Linked DNA regions of Kineococcus endophyticus. The protein of the gene in region 1 binds, or shares a complex with, the protein of each later gene. Links are inferred from orthologs where the notes say so. Each region holds a gene or a part of one and is shown in the gene's direction. Other genes may lie near its edges.

Region 1 (5,478 bases):
GTCCGCGGCATGGACATCACGGTCGTGACGACGGCGAAGACCGACGACGAAGGCCGTGCGCTGCTGCGTGCTCTGGGCTTCCCGTTCAAGGAGAACTGACCGTGGCGAAGACCGCTCTGATCCACAAGGCCGCGCGCAAGCCCAAGTTCAAGGTGCGCGCCTACACCCGCTGCCAGCGCTGCGGTCGTCCGCACGCCGTGTACCGCAAGTTCGGCCTGTGCCGCGTCTGCGTGCGCGACATGGCGCACCGTGGCGAACTGCCCGGTGTGACCAAGAGCAGCTGGTGACTTCCCACTCCTGCACGACCCTGATCACTGAGACGCCGAAGGTCCGGCCCGCACTGCGTGGCGCGGAAACCGCGGCGAGGAAGGGCGGACGAGCCCGATGACGATGACTGACCCCATCGCGGACATGCTGACGCGTCTGCGGAACGCCAACTCGGCGTACCACGACACCGTCCAGATGCCGTACAGCAAGCTGAAGTCCCACATCGCCGAGATCCTCCAGGCCGAGGGCTACATCGCCTCCTGGACGGTCGAGGACGCCGAGGTGGGCAAGAAGCTGACGCTGAACCTGAAGTTCGGCCCCAACCGCGAGCGTGCGATCGCCGGCCTGCGCCGCGTGAGCAAGCCCGGTCTGCGGGTCTACGCGAAGTCGACGAACCTGCCCCGCGTGCTCGGTGGCCTCGGCGTGGCGATCCTGTCCACGTCCTCGGGGCTGCTGACCGACAAGCAGGCCAACAAGAAGGGCGTGGGTGGGGAAGTCCTCGCCTACGTCTGGTGAGGGAGGAGAACTCATGTCGCGCATCGGTCGACTCCCGATCACCGTCCCCTCGGGCGTGGACGTGACCATCGACGGCTCCGCCGTCACGGTCAAGGGCCCCAAGGGCGAGCTGAACCACACCGTCGCTTCGCCCATCGCGGTGGAGCGCTCCGAGGACGGGGCCCTGTCGGTCACCCGTCCCGACGACGAGCGCACCTCGCGCTCGCTGCACGGCCTGACCCGCACCCTGATCTCGAACATGGTCGAGGGTGTGACCAAGGGCTACGAGAAGAAGCTCGAGATCGTCGGCACGGGGTACCGCGTCACGGCCAAGGGCTCCGACCTCGAGTTCGCGCTCGGCTTCAGCCACCCGGTCGTCGTCAAGGCGCCCGCCGGCATCACCTTCGCCGTGGAGAGCAACACCAAGTTCTCCGTGGCGGGGATCGACAAGCAGCAGGTCGGCGAGGTCGCCGCGAACATCCGCAAGCTCCGCAAGCCCGACCCGTACAAGGGCAAGGGCGTGCGTTACGCCGGCGAGCAGATCCGCCGCAAGGTCGGAAAGGCTGGTAAGTGACCATGGGACTCTCCACCCAGAAGACCCAGAAGGGCACTGCGCCGGCGCGCAAGCGTCGCCACACCCGCGTGCGCAAGAAGGTCGTGGGCACCGCCGTGCGTCCTCGTCTCGTGGTCACGCGCTCCACGCGTCACGTGTTCGTCCAGGTCATCGACGACGCGGCGGGTCACACCCTGGCGTCGGCCTCGACCATGGAGGCGGACCTGCGCGCCAGCGGCGACGACAAGTCGGCCAAGGCCAAGGCCGTCGGCGTGCTCGTCGGCGAGCGGGCCAAGGCAGCCGGCATCGAGGCCGTGGTCTTCGACCGCGGCGGCAACCGCTACGCCGGGCGCGTCGCGGCGATCGCGGACGGCGCTCGTGAGGCGGGGCTGTCCCTGTGACCTACGAAGTCGATGAGATGAGGAACGTCTGATGCCTGGACCCCAGCGCCGAGGCGCCGGTGCGGCCGGCGGCGGCGACAACCGCGGCGGCGGCGACAACCGCGGGAACGACCGCGGCCGTGGTGGCCGCGACGGCGGCCGCGACAACCGTGGACGGGGCGACGCGGGCGACCGCGGCAACTTCGTCGAGCGCGTCGTGACCATCAACCGCGTCGCCAAGGTCGTCAAGGGCGGTCGTCGCTTCAGCTTCACGGCCCTCGTGGTCGTGGGTGACGGCGACGGCACCGTCGGTGTCGGCTACGGCAAGGCCAAGGAGGTGCCCGCGGCGATCGCCAAGGGTGTCGAGGAGGCCAAGAAGAACTTCTTCCGCGTCCCCAAGATCCAGGGGACCATCCCGCACCCCGTGCAGGGCGAGAAGGCGGCCGGCGTGGTCATGCTGCGCCCGGCCTCCCCGGGTACCGGTGTCATCGCCGGTGGTCCGGTCCGCGCCGTGCTCGAGTGCGCGGGCATCCACGACGTGCTGTCGAAGTCCCTGGGCTCCGACAACGCGATCAACATCGTCCACGCGACGATCGAGGCCCTGCGTGGTCTCGAGCGTCCCGAGCAGGTCGCGGCCCGCCGTGGTCTGCCGGTCGAGCACGTCGCTCCGGTCGCGCTCCTGCGCGCCCAGGCTGCGGGGGTGAACGGCTGATGGGTCGCATCAAGGTCACGCAGCTCAAGTCCGGCATCGGCGGCAAGCAGAACCAGCGCGACACGCTCCGCAGCCTCGGGCTCCACAAGATCGGGCAGTCGGTCGTCAAGGACGACAAGCCCGAGTTCCGTGGGATGGCCAACACCGTCGCGCACCTCGTGATGGTTGAGGAGGTCGACTGATGGCGAACCAGGGTGACCACGTCCTGAAGCTGCACCACCTGCGCCCCGCTCCGGGGTCGAACACCGCGAAGACCCGTGTGGGTCGCGGTGAGGGCAGCAAGGGCAAGACCGCCGGTCGCGGCACCAAGGGCACCAAGGCCCGCTACCAGGTGCCCGAGGCGTTCGAGGGCGGGCAGATGCCCCTCCACATGCGCCTGCCGAAGCTGCGCGGGTTCAAGAACCCGTTCCGCGTCGAGTTCCAGGTCGTCAACCTCGACAAGCTCGCGACCCTCTTCCCCGAGGGCGGCACCGTCGGTGTCGACGAGCTCGTCGCGAAGGGCGCGGTCCGCAAGGGCCAGCCCGTCAAGGTCCTCGGCACCGGTGAGGTGTCCGTGGCCCTGCAGGTGACGGCCGACAAGTTCTCGACCTCGGCGGCCGAGAAGATCGCGGCTGCGGGCGGTTCCACGACCGTCCGCTGACGCCCAGCACCACCGCCCACACGGCGGTAGCGGCGAGTGATCGCCTGCTACCGCCGTGTGTGCGTTTGCGGGGAGGTAGGGTCTACCAGAGCCCCACGCGTCCCGCTGGCAGCAGCGGACGGGGGAGTTCGTCTCACCCGCTGTGCCCGAAGCAACCTGTTCGGCCCAACCGTCCGACCAGTCAGGAACGACTCCGGCTCCTCCGGGAGCGCGGTGCAGGAGGTCGTAGTGCTCACCGCAATCGGTCGCGCCTTCCGGACGCCCGACCTGCGCCGCAAGCTGCTCTTCACGATCGGGATCATCGTCCTGGTCCGGCTGGGCTCCTTCGTGCCGGCGCCCGGGGTCTCGTACTCCGCCGTGCAGCAGTGCATCGACGTGGCGCAGACCGGCAACGACCTGCTCGGGCTGGCGAACCTCTTCTCCGGCGGCGCGCTCCTGCAGCTCAGCATCTTCGCGCTGGGGATCATGCCGTACATCACGGCGAGCATCATCATCCAGCTGCTGACGGTGGTGATCCCGCGCTTCGAGGCCCTCAAGAAGGAGGGTCAGCAGGGGACCAGCAAGCTCACGCAGTACACGCGGTACCTGACGATCGGCCTGGCCGTCCTGCAGTCGACGACCTACGTGACGATCGCCCGGGAGCCCTCGCGACTGTTCGGCACGTCCTGCAACGCCCAGGTGCTGCCCGACCAGAGCGTCCCGACGATCCTGCTGATGGTCCTCACGATGACGGCCGGCACCGGCCTCATCATGTGGCTCGGTGAGCTCGTCACCGAGCGCGGCGTCGGCAACGGGATGTCCCTGCTGATCTTCGCCCAGATCGCCGCGACCTTCCCGACCTCGTTGCTCGCCATCGGCCGCGAGCGCGGCTGGCTCACCTTCGCAGGGGTCGTCCTCATCGGCCTCGTCGTCGTGGCGGCCGTCGTGGCGGTCGAGCAGTCCCAGCGCCGGGTGCCCGTCCAGTACGCCAAACGGATGATCGGCCGGCGCATGTACGGCGGCACCTCGACGTACATCCCGCTCAAGGTCAACATGGCCGGCGTCATCCCGGTGATCTTCGCCTCGTCGCTGCTCTACCTGCCCGCCCTCGTGGCCCAGTTCAACGACCCGAACGCGGCCTGGGTGGCCTGGATCACCGACCACTTCACCAAGGGCGACCACCCGCTGTACATGGCGGTCTACTTCCTGCTCATCATCTTCTTCGCGTACTTCTACGTCGCGATCACGTTCAACCCGGACGAGGTCGCCGAGAACATGCGCAAGTACGGCGGTTTCATCCCCGGGGTGCGCGCCGGACGGCCCACCGCGGAGTACCTCGACTACATCCTCACCCGCATCACCCTGCCAGGATCGCTGTACCTGGGGCTCATCTCGCTGCTTCCCCTCATCGCGTTCGTGCTCTTCAATGCCAACACGAACTTCCCCTTCGGGGGCACGTCGATCCTGATCATCGTCGGGGTCGGGCTCGAGACGGTGAAGCAGATCGAGTCCCAGCTCCAGCAGCGCAACTACGAAGGGTTCTTGCGATGACACGTCTCGTCCTCCTCGGTCCGCCCGGTGCGGGCAAGGGCACCCAGGCCAAGCTCCTGTCCTCCCGCCTCGGCGTCCCCGCCATCTCGACCGGCGACATCTTCCGCGCGAACGTCGCGGAGGAGACCGAACTGGGCAAGACGGTCAAGGAGTACCTGGACGCCGGCAAGTACGTGCCGGACTCCGTCACCAACGCGATGGTCCGGGACCGGCTGCAGCAGCCGGACGCGGCCGACGGGTTCATCCTCGACGGCTACCCGCGCACGACCGACCAGGTCCGCGAACTCGACGACATGCTCCGCGAGATCGGGGCCAAGCTCGAGCACGTCCTGGAGATCACGGCCGACACCGACGAGCTGGTCCGCCGGCTGTCCAAGCGCGCCGTCGACCAGGGGCGCAGCGACGACACCGAGGACGTCATCCGCACCCGCCAGCAGGTCTACCTCGACCAGACCGCCCCGCTCGTGGAGGTCTACTCCGAGCGCGGCCTGCTGCGGTCGGTGGACGGGCTGGGGGAGATCTCGTCGGTGACCGAGCGCCTCGTCAAGGCCCTCGACCTGCCCGACGCCTGAGGCCGCCGGTGGTGTTCGGACGTGAACGGGTGGAGTACAAGACCCCCGAGCAGGTGCGCGCCATGCGCAAGGCCGGCCTGCTGACGTACGCCGCGCTGGAGAGCGTGCGCTCGGCCCTGCGGCCGGGCGTCACCCTCGCGGAGCTGGACGCCCTGGGTGCGGAGGTCATCCGCACCGGGGGAGGCACGTCGAACTTCCTGGGCTACCACGGGTACCCCAAGACGCTGTGCATCTCGGTGAACGAGGTCGTCGTCCACGGCATCCCGGGCGACCAGGTCCTCGCCGAGGGCGACGTCGTCTCCGTCGACGGCGGGTGCGTCGTCGACGGG
Region 2 (4,138 bases), on another replicon or contig:
CGATCCCGGCCGACCGCCTCGGCCTCGACATCGGCCCCGACTCCGCCGCGACCTTCGCCGCGGCCCTCGCCGACGCCCGGACGGTGTTCTGGAACGGCCCCATGGGCGTGTTCGAGATGGAGCCCTACGCCGGCGGCACCCGTGCCGTGGCGCAGGCCCTCGTCGACGCGAAGGTCGCCTCCGGCGCGTTCAGCGTCGTGGGCGGGGGCGACTCGGCCGCCGCCGTGCGCACGCTCGGCTTCGCCGACGAGCAGTTCGGGCACATCTCCACCGGTGGTGGGGCGAGCCTGGAGTACCTCGAGGGCAAGCAGCTGCCCGGCCTCGACGTCCTCGACTGACACCCCACCCGAACCCCACCGACCTCGACGACCCGCAGGAAGGCGCACCGATGCCCCGCACCCCGCTCATCGCCGGCAACTGGAAGATGGTCCTGGACCACCAGCAGGGAACCCTGCTGGTCCAGAAGCTCGACTGGACCCTCAAGGACGCCAAGCACGACTACTCGGCCGTCGAGGTCGCCGTGCTGCCCTCGCACACGAGCCTGCGCACCGTGCAGACGCTCATCGAGGGCGACAAGCTCTCCGTGCGCCTCGGCGCCCAGGACGTCTCCGAGCACGACTCCGGGGCCTACACCGGTGAGGTGTCGGCCGCGCAGCTCGCCAAGCTCGGCGTCGCGTACGTGGCGGTCGGGCACTCCGAGCGCCGCCAGTACCACGGTGAGACCGACGCCGTGGTGCGTGCGAAGACGGCCAAGGCGCTGGCCGGCGGGATCGTCCCCATCGTCTGCGTGGGGGAGCCGTTGGAGGTCCGCAAGGCCGAGCAGCACGTCGAGCACACCGTCGGGCAGGTCACCCAGGCCCTCACGGGCCTGACGGCCGAGCAGGTCGCCGGGCTGGTGCTGGCCTACGAGCCGGTGTGGGCCATCGGGACCGGCGAGGTCGCGACGCCCGAGGACGCCCAGGAGGTGTGCTCCGCACTGCGCTCCGCCGTGGCCGAGCAGTTCGACCAGACGACGGCCGACGCCGTGAGGATCCTCTACGGCGGCAGCGTGAAGCCCGCCAACATCGCCTCGATCATGAAGCAGCCGGACGTCGACGGCGCCCTCGTCGGCGGGGCCAGCACGGACGCGGGCGACTTCGCCGCGATCGTGCGCTTCCGCGATCATCCGGCCTGAGGACGGCCGGTGATGGCCTAGGCTGGGCGGCGTGAGCGTCCTCCGCATCGTGCTGCAGGTGATCCTCGCGATCTCCAGCCTCTTCCTGACCCTGCTCATCCTGCTGCACAAGGGGAAGGGGGGCGGCCTGTCGGACATGTTCGGCGGCGGCGTCACCACGAGCCTGTCGGGCTCGAGCATGGCCGAGCGGAACCTCAACCGCTTCACGATCACGATCGGCTGCGTCTGGTTCGCGACCGTCGTGCTGCTCGGCCTGGTCGAGCGCTTCACCAACGAGTTCTGAGGAGACGACCGACGTGGCAGGTGGCAACGCCATCCGTGGCAGCAGGGTCGGCGCCGGCCCCATGGGGGAGGCGGAACGCGGTGACACCGCACCCCGCATCCGCATCTCGTACTGGTGCGCCAACGGGCACGAGACGAAGCCCAGCTTCGCCGAGGAGTCCGGGGTCGAGCCGCCGGAGACGTGGGACTGCCCGCGCTGCGGGTTCCCCGCCGGGACGGACCGGAGCAACCCGCCGGCTCCGCCGAAGAACGAGCCCTACAAGACGCACCTCGCCTACGTGAAGGAGCGCCGCTCCGACGCCGACGGCGAGGCCATCCTCAACGAGGCGCTGGACTCGCTGCGGGCGCGCGGTCTCATCCGCTGAGCCTCCCCGAGCACACGAAGGCCCCCTGCACACCGTGCAGGGGGCCTTCGTCGTCTCCGTGGTCCGTGCCTCAGAGGTCGGCGGCCGCGGCCTCATCGACGAGCCAGAGCGTCCGGTCGGTGCCGAAGACGCCGGCGGCCGGGGTCTCGGCGACGTCGCCCGCGGCGACGCCGCGCGCAACCGCGGCGGCCTTCTCCGCCCCCGCGGCGACGAGCCACACCTGCCGGGCCCGTGCAATCGCCCCGAACGTGAACGAGACGCGCAACGGCGGGGGCTTGGGGGACTCCCGGATGCCGACGACGCTGGACTCGTCGCGCGCCAGCCCCGGGTGGTGGGGGAAGAGCGAGGCGACGTGCCCGTCGGGGCCCATGCCCAGCAGCAGGACGTCGAACGCGGGCACCTCCGCGCCGTCGCCGTGCTGCAGCAGCTCGGCGGCGTAGCGGGCGGCGGCCGCGTCCAGGTCGTCGCCGTCGGGCCCGTCGACGGCCGGCGGGTAGTGGACGGTCGAGACGTCGAGGTCCAGCGCGCCGAGGAGGGCGTCCTGGGCCTGCGTCGCGTTCCGCTCCGGGTCGCCCGTCGGCAGGAACCGCTCGTCGGACCACCAGAAGTGCACCCGGCGCCAGTCCACCGTGTCCCGGCTCGCCGCCGCGGCGACCGCCGCGAGCGTCTTGCCGCCGATGGTGCCGCCCGTCAGCGAGACGTGCGCGACGCCCCGGGCGGACTGGGCGTCGGCCAGCGCCGTGACGAGCCGGTCGGCGGTGGCCGACGCGAGCACCTCCGGCGTGGCGTACCGGACGACGGAGACGTCGGAGCGGCTCACCGGCCCACCGCCCCGCGGGCGGCGCGGGCGCGCGGCGCGGTCTTCCCCGCCGCTGCCTTCGTCGCGACCGGTGCGGCGGCCTTCTTGCCGGCGGTTGCGCGCTTGCGGACCGTGGCACCCTTCGGCGTCTCGGAGTCGGGGGCCTCACCGGCGACCGGGGACGTGCCGTCGGAGCGCTCCTGCTCCGGCGGTGCGCCCTTCATCTGCTCGGACACCACGGCCGAAGCAGCCTCGGCGGCGGCCTGGCGCGCGGCGGCACCCCGGCTGCCCGAGAGCTTCCCGGCGTGCTCGGCGTCGCGGGCGGACATGACCTTCTTGCTGACCTGGGGCAGGCCGTCGCGCAGCACCTCGCCGTAGACCTCGTCGGGGTCCAGACGCCGCAGCTCCTCCGTCAGGCAGTCCTTCACCTGACGTCGGGCCAGGGACAGGCGCCGGTCGGGCTGACCGGGCTGGGTCAACGTGGCGACCGTCGCGTCGGGGCGGATCAGTTCCACCGCACCGGACTTGCGTTCCAGGCGGACGCTCTGCACGCCCGTTCCACGCCGGGTCCGGGCCCGCACGACCGGCGCCTTGAGCTTGGCCGCCAACCACGCGGCGAGCAGCTCGGTGCTCGGGCTGTCCGGGGCGCCCGCGACCGTGATCGACGTGACCGGCTCGTAGGGCGGCTGGTCCAGCGCCGCCGCGAGCAGCGCGCGCCAGTTCGTCAGCCGCGTCCAGGCGAGGTCGGTGTCGCCCTCGCGGTACGTCGTCCGCCGGGCCTCCAGCGCCTTGGCCGGGTCGCGCGACTCCGCGGAGTCGGTGATGCGGCGCTGGGCGATGCGGCCGATGGAGTCGGTGCGCAGGTCGTCCGGGGCCGAACCCGGCCAGTAGGCCACGATCGGCGCGTCCGGCAGCAGCAGCGAGACGATGGTCGTCTCGCCGTGCTCCACGAGCGGGCCGTAGGCGCGCAGCACGATGACCTCGCTGGCGCCGGCGTCCCCGCCGACGCGGATCTGCGCATCGAGCCGGGCGGCGCCCCGCTTGTTGCCGCGGGCCAGCACGAGCACCCGGCAGGGGTGCTCGCGGCTGGCCTCGTTGGCCGCGGCGATGGCGTCCTCGGCGTGGGCGTCGTCGGTGATGACGACGAGCGTCAGCACCCGGCCGAGGGCCACGGCCCCGCCGGAGTCGCGCAGGTCGATGAGCGCCTTGTTGATGGCGCTCGTCGACGTGCTGGGCAGGTCGATGATCATCGCGAGACCTCTCTGGTGCGCGTCACGGTCGCCGCCACTGCCGGCCGGTCCGCTCGAGCATGGCGTCCGCCGACGGCGGTCCCCACGTGCCCGAGGGGTACGGCTCCGGCTGGCCGTTCTTGGACCAGAACGAGGTGATCGGGTCGAGGATCTTCCACGACAGCTCGACCTCCTCGTGCCGCGGGAACAGCGGGGGGTCGCCGAGCAGGACGTCGAGGATGAGCCGCTCGTACGCCTCGGGGCTGGACTCGGTGAAGGCGTGCCCGTA
Region 3 (4,523 bases), on another replicon or contig:
CCCGGCCCTGGCCGACCTCGTCGAGTTCACCGACGAGGCGGCGGGGGAGGCCCGGGAGGAGGGCACGGACGAGGGCCCGCTGGACGCGGCCGCCCTCTTCGCCCGGGAGTTCGGCCCGGCCCCCGTGCCCCGCGACGGCGCGCTGGCGATCCCGCTCGCCCCCTCGCCCCCGGCGGGCCGGGGACCCGCGCCCGTGCCCGTCCCGATCAGCGGCGTGCGGCCCACCGACGTGCGGAGGATGCTGGACCAGTCGCGCTGAGCCACCTCTGCTGTCCCAGGGTCACCGTGAGGTCCCCGTCACCCCGCGTTGCGCCGCTAGAGTGATGGGGTGCCAGCGATCGTCGAAAAGGTCCTCCGCGCCGGCGAGGGCCGCGTCGTCAAGCGTCTGCACCGCATCGCGGAGCAGGTCAACGCCCTCGAACCCGACTTCGAGGGGATGAGCGACGCGGAGCTGCGGGGCGAGACCGACCGCTTCAAGGAGCGCCTCGCCGGTGGCGAGACGCTCGACGACCTGCTCCCGGAGGCCTTCGCGGTCGTCCGCGAGGCGGCTCGCCGCACGCTGGGCCAGCGGCACTTCGACGTGCAGCTCATGGGTGGTGCGGCGCTGCACCAGGGCAACATCGCCGAGATGCGCACCGGTGAGGGCAAGACGCTCGTCGCCACGCTGCCGGCGTACCTCAACGCGCTGACCGGCAAGGGCGTCCACGTCATCACGGTCAACGACTTCCTCGCCGAGTACCAGTCCGACCTCATGGGACGCGTCTTCCGGTTCCTGGGCCTGACGAGCTCCTGCATCCTGTCCCGGATGCGCCCCGACGAGCGGCGCGAGGCCTACGCGGCCGACATCACGTACGGGACGAACAACGAGTTCGGCTTCGACTACCTGCGCGACAACATGGCGTGGAACGTCTCCGAGATGGTCCAGCGCGGCCACCACTTCGCCGTCATCGACGAGGTCGACTCGATCCTCATCGACGAGGCCCGCACCCCGCTGATCATCTCGGGCCCCTCCGACGCCCCGACGAAGTGGTACACGGAGTTCGCCAAGATCGTCCGGCGCCTGACGATCGACGTCGACTACGAGGTCGACGAGAAGAAGCGCACCATCGGCATCCTCGAGGCCGGCATCGAGAAGGTCGAGGACCTCCTCGGCATCGAGAACCTCTACGAGAGCGTCAACACCCCGCTCATCGGGTTCCTCAACAACGCCGTCAAGGCCAAGGAGCTCTTCAAGCGGGACAAGGACTACGTCGTGTCCCCGAACGACGAGGTCCTCATCGTCGACGAGCACACGGGCCGCATCCTGGCGGGCCGCCGCTACAACGAGGGCATGCACCAGGCCATCGAGGCCAAGGAGGGGGTGCCGATCCAGAACGAGAACCAGACGCTCGCGACGATCACGCTCCAGAACTTCTTCCGCATGTACGACAAGCTCTCGGGCATGACCGGGACGGCCATGACCGAGGCCGCCGAGTTCCACCAGACGTACAAGCTGGGCGTGGTGCCGATCCCCACGAACCGGCCCGCCGTCCGCATCGACCAGCCCGACCTCGTCTACAAGAACGAGCAGGCCAAGTTCGCGGCCGTCGTGGAGGACATCGCCGAGCACCACGCCGCGGGGCAGCCGGTCCTCGTCGGGACGACGAGCGTGGAGAAGAGCGAGTACCTCTCCAACCTGCTGACCAAGGCCGGTGTCGAGCACACCGTCCTGAACGCCAAGCAGCACGAGCGCGAGGCCTCGATCGTCGCGCAGGCCGGCCGCAAGGGCGCCGTCACGGTCGCCACGAACATGGCCGGCCGCGGGACGGACATCATGCTCGGCGGCAACGCCGAGTTCCTCGCGGTCGCCGCCATGAAGGACAAGGGCCTGGACCCCGACGAGGCGCCCGACGCCTACGAGGCGGCCTGGCCGGAGGTCCTCGAGCAGGCCAACGCCTCGGTCCAGGCCGAGCACGACGAGGTCCGCGACCTCGGCGGTCTCTACGTGCTGGGCACCGAGCGCCACGAGTCGCGCCGCATCGACAACCAGCTGCGCGGACGGTCGGGCCGCCAGGGCGACCCGGGGGAGTCCCGGTTCTACCTCTCGCTCACCGACGACCTCATGCGCCTGTTCAACGCCGCGCTCGTCGAGAGCTTCCTGACCCGCACGGGCATCCCGGAGGACGTCCCGATCGAGTCCAAGATGGTCTCGCGCGCCATCCAGAGCGCCCAGGGCCAGGTCGAGGGCCGCAACTTCGAGATCCGCAAGAACGTCCTGAAGTACGACGACGTCCTCAACCGCCAGCGCGAGGTCATCTACACCGAGCGCCTCAAGGTGCTCGAGGGCGAGGACCTGCACGTCCAGATCCGCCACTTCATCGACGACGTCGTCACCGCGTACGTCTCGGAGGCCACCGCCCGGGGCTTCGGCGAGGACTGGGACCTCGAGGAGCTGTTCACGGCACTGCGCAGCCTGTACCCCGTCTCGATCACGCCCGAGGAGGTCGTCGAGGCCGCCGGTGGCCGCGGGAACCTCACCGTCGAGCGACTGGTCGAGGAGATGCGCGGTGACGCGCAGGCCTGCTACGACGCCCGCGAGGAGGAGCTGGGGGCCGAGGCCCTGCGCGACCTCGAGCGCCGCGTCGTCCTGTCGGTCCTGGACCGCAAGTGGCGTGAACACCTCTACGAGATGGACTACCTGCAGGAGGGCATCGGCCTGCGGGCGATGGCCCAGCGGGACCCGCTCGTGGAGTACCAGCGCGAGGGCTACCAGCTCTTCGGCGCGATGACCGACGCCATCAAGGAGGAGTCGGTCGGGTACCTGTTCTCGCTGCAGGTCCAGCCGGCCGCCCAGGCCGGTGTCGCCGCCACGCCGCCCGGTTTCGGTGCTCCGCCGGTCCGTCAGCAGCTGCAGTACTCCGCCCCCACGGCGGAGGGCGACGTCGAGGTGCACGCCGGTGACGCGCAGGCGACGGAGGCCGCCACGGGCAACCGCGCCCAGCGCCGCGCGGCCGAGCGCGCCCAGCGCGAGGTCTGACCCCCTGGCGCCGGCCGGGTCACCGCGTCTCGAGCGCGGTGACCCGCCACCGGTCGCCGGAGCGGTCGGTGCACCGCTCGACGCGCAGCGCCGCCGCCTTGACGCGGTCGCCGTCGCGCAGCACCGCGCTCACCTCCGCGATCCCGTCGAACGGGAACGAGACGCGCAGCGAGGACACGTGCGCGGCCCGGACGGCGCCGCGCGCCGCCGGCCGCACACGTGAGCGCAGCCGGGCCTGCACGGCCGCCTTGCGCTGGACACCGCTGTAGATGTCGGCGCTGGACCAGCGCAGCAGCTGCTGCGTCGGCCGCTGCCCGGACAGGACCTCCAGCAGCGTCACGAGGTACCGCTTCGTCCAGCCCGTGACCTCCGGCAGCTCTGCGGGCGGCAGCAGCCGCAGGTCCTGCAGCTCCAGCTCGAGGACGCCCTGGTCCGGGCTGAGGTGCGTGAGGACCGGCCCCTCGGCGCCGAAGGCGTCCTCGTCGTCGACGTAGCGGGGCAGCCGTCCGGTGCGGGTGGCGGTGCTGGGCACGGGGGTTCTCCTCGGCGGGATCGGGTCGGTCGGGTCGGGGGAGTTCTCAGGGCAGGCGCAGGACCTGGCCCGGCAGCAGCCGGTCGGGGTCGTCCCCGATGACGTGGGCGTTCGCGGCGTAGAGGCGCTCCTGCTCCGCCAGGACCTGGCCGCGGGTGGCGTCCGGGCCGAGCCGGCGCTCGGCGAGCGACCAGAGGCTGTCGCCGCGCAGCACCACGACCTCGCCGGCGACGTCCCGGGTGGGGGCGGTCCGCGGAGCTGGCGCGTCCCACCCGACCTCCACGGGCGCCGCACGGCTCGCCGCCGTCGGCCACCCCGGGTCGAGCGTCGCCGTGGCGGCCCACCCGACCTCGGGAACCGCCGGCGACGCAGCCTGGGCGGACAGCGCGGCGGACCCCAGGAGCAGCCCGACGACGAGCGCGACGAGTCGTCGCACGACGGCCGGCACCCCCGGTGTGAGGCGGACGGCGCGCCGGGGGGAGCGGCGGACCCGCACCTCGTCAACGACCGCGACCACGACGCTGAGGGCGAGCCACAGCGCCACCGCGAGGCCGACCACGACGCACACACCGACGACGACCTCGGCGGGGTCCTGGCTGCCGAGGAACGGTGGGCGCACGATGGGGCTCCTGAGGGGTTCGGGCGGCGGTTGGATGTCGTTTGCTGCTGTTTGCTGCGGCATGTCTACCGAGACCCTGTGCGGCGGACCAGGGAACGGTCCGGGGTGCGCCCGATCGGAGGGCACCGGCTGACGCACCGTCAGGCGAGGTCACCGGCGCCGTCACGCGCGGTGCTGACGCGTGCGCTCGTACCGTGGGACGCGTGCGCTGGGACGACCTGTTCGACGACCTCGAGGGTCAGGCCGAGCACGCGCGCCGGCAGGACCTCGCGGCGGAGGTGGCCGACCGCACGCGGCGCGAGCAGGCGACGGTGGTCCTCGCCGACCGCGTGCGCGCAGCCCGGGGTGCGCTGACG

Evidence for each region.
Region 2: secY (region 1) and secG share a complex: the UniProt entries of both Escherichia coli proteins name them as parts of the sec protein translocase complex. The link is inferred for Kineococcus endophyticus from one-to-one orthologs.
Region 3: the proteins of secY (region 1) and secA are in contact, whole or in part, in a crystal structure (PDB 3DIN), measured with the Thermotoga maritima proteins. The link is inferred for Kineococcus endophyticus from one-to-one orthologs. Residues at the interface, in WP_004081795.1 of Thermotoga maritima: Glu108, Gly109, Glu110, Glu111, Ala236, Glu237, Arg238, Arg239, Ile240, Thr241, Ile242, Gln243, Tyr244, Ala245, Arg246, Arg247, Val248, Thr249, Gly250, Arg251, Arg252, Val253, Tyr254, Gly256, Ala257, Ser258, Thr259, Tyr260, Leu261, Pro262; in WP_004082002.1 of Thermotoga maritima: Glu261, Ala262, Arg263, Lys300, Ala301, Arg302, Thr303, Ile304, Ile305, Leu323, Tyr324, Asp325, Pro326, Val329, Ser330, Tyr333, Ile336, Lys340, Phe345, Val349, Glu363, Phe364, Tyr374, Ser375, Gly376, Gly377, Glu393, Ile395, Thr482, Ser483.

What each region holds. Positions count from the first base shown.
Region 1 is NZ_JBFNQN010000003.1:295,839-301,316, forward strand. Bases 2,562-5,426 are described here. They hold secY (preprotein translocase subunit SecY), read left to right. Parts: upstream 2,562-3,275; coding sequence 3,276-4,577; downstream 4,578-5,426. Other genes in these bases: rpmD (50S ribosomal protein L30), read left to right, coding at 2,562-2,589; rplO (50S ribosomal protein L15), read left to right, coding at 2,589-3,047; AB1207_RS05680 (adenylate kinase), read left to right, coding at 4,574-5,149; map (type I methionyl aminopeptidase), read left to right, coding at 5,158-5,426. Also shown: rplE (50S ribosomal protein L5), read left to right, coding at 1-99; AB1207_RS05640 (type Z 30S ribosomal protein S14), read left to right, coding at 102-287; rpsH (30S ribosomal protein S8), read left to right, coding at 385-783; rplF (50S ribosomal protein L6), read left to right, coding at 797-1,336; rplR (50S ribosomal protein L18), read left to right, coding at 1,339-1,716; rpsE (30S ribosomal protein S5), read left to right, coding at 1,748-2,407; more of rpmD, read left to right, coding at 2,407-2,561; more of map, read left to right, coding at 5,427-5,478. UniProt on the Escherichia coli protein: The central subunit of the protein translocation channel SecYEG. Consists of two halves formed by TMs 1-5 and 6-10.
Region 2 is NZ_JBFNQN010000013.1:132,901-137,038, forward strand. Bases 1-2,831 are described here. They hold secG (preprotein translocase subunit SecG), read left to right. Parts: upstream 1-1,205; coding sequence 1,206-1,457; downstream 1,458-2,831. Other genes in these bases: AB1207_RS18635 (phosphoglycerate kinase), read left to right, coding at 1-338; tpiA (triose-phosphate isomerase), read left to right, coding at 389-1,174; AB1207_RS18650 (RNA polymerase-binding protein RbpA), read left to right, coding at 1,471-1,821; pgl (6-phosphogluconolactonase), read right to left, coding at 1,892-2,641; opcA (glucose-6-phosphate dehydrogenase assembly protein OpcA), read right to left, coding at 2,638-2,831. In the rest of the region: more of opcA, read right to left, coding at 2,832-3,870; zwf (glucose-6-phosphate dehydrogenase), read right to left, coding at 3,893-4,138. UniProt on the Escherichia coli protein: Subunit of the protein translocation channel SecYEG. Overexpression of some hybrid proteins has been thought to jam the protein secretion apparatus resulting in cell death; while this may be true it also results in FtsH-mediated degradation of SecY.
Region 3 is NZ_JBFNQN010000007.1:280,274-284,796, forward strand. The notes cover bases 1-3,216. They hold secA (preprotein translocase subunit SecA), read left to right. Parts: upstream 1-328; coding sequence 329-3,016; downstream 3,017-3,216. Other genes in these bases: AB1207_RS12185 (putative bifunctional diguanylate cyclase/phosphodiesterase), read left to right, coding at 1-259; AB1207_RS12195 (Rv3235 family protein), read right to left, coding at 3,036-3,216. Also shown: more of AB1207_RS12195, read right to left, coding at 3,217-3,548; AB1207_RS12200 (LysM peptidoglycan-binding domain-containing protein), read right to left, coding at 3,595-4,167; AB1207_RS12205 (hypothetical protein), read left to right, coding at 4,371-4,523. UniProt on the Escherichia coli protein: Required for protein export, interacts with the SecYEG preprotein conducting channel.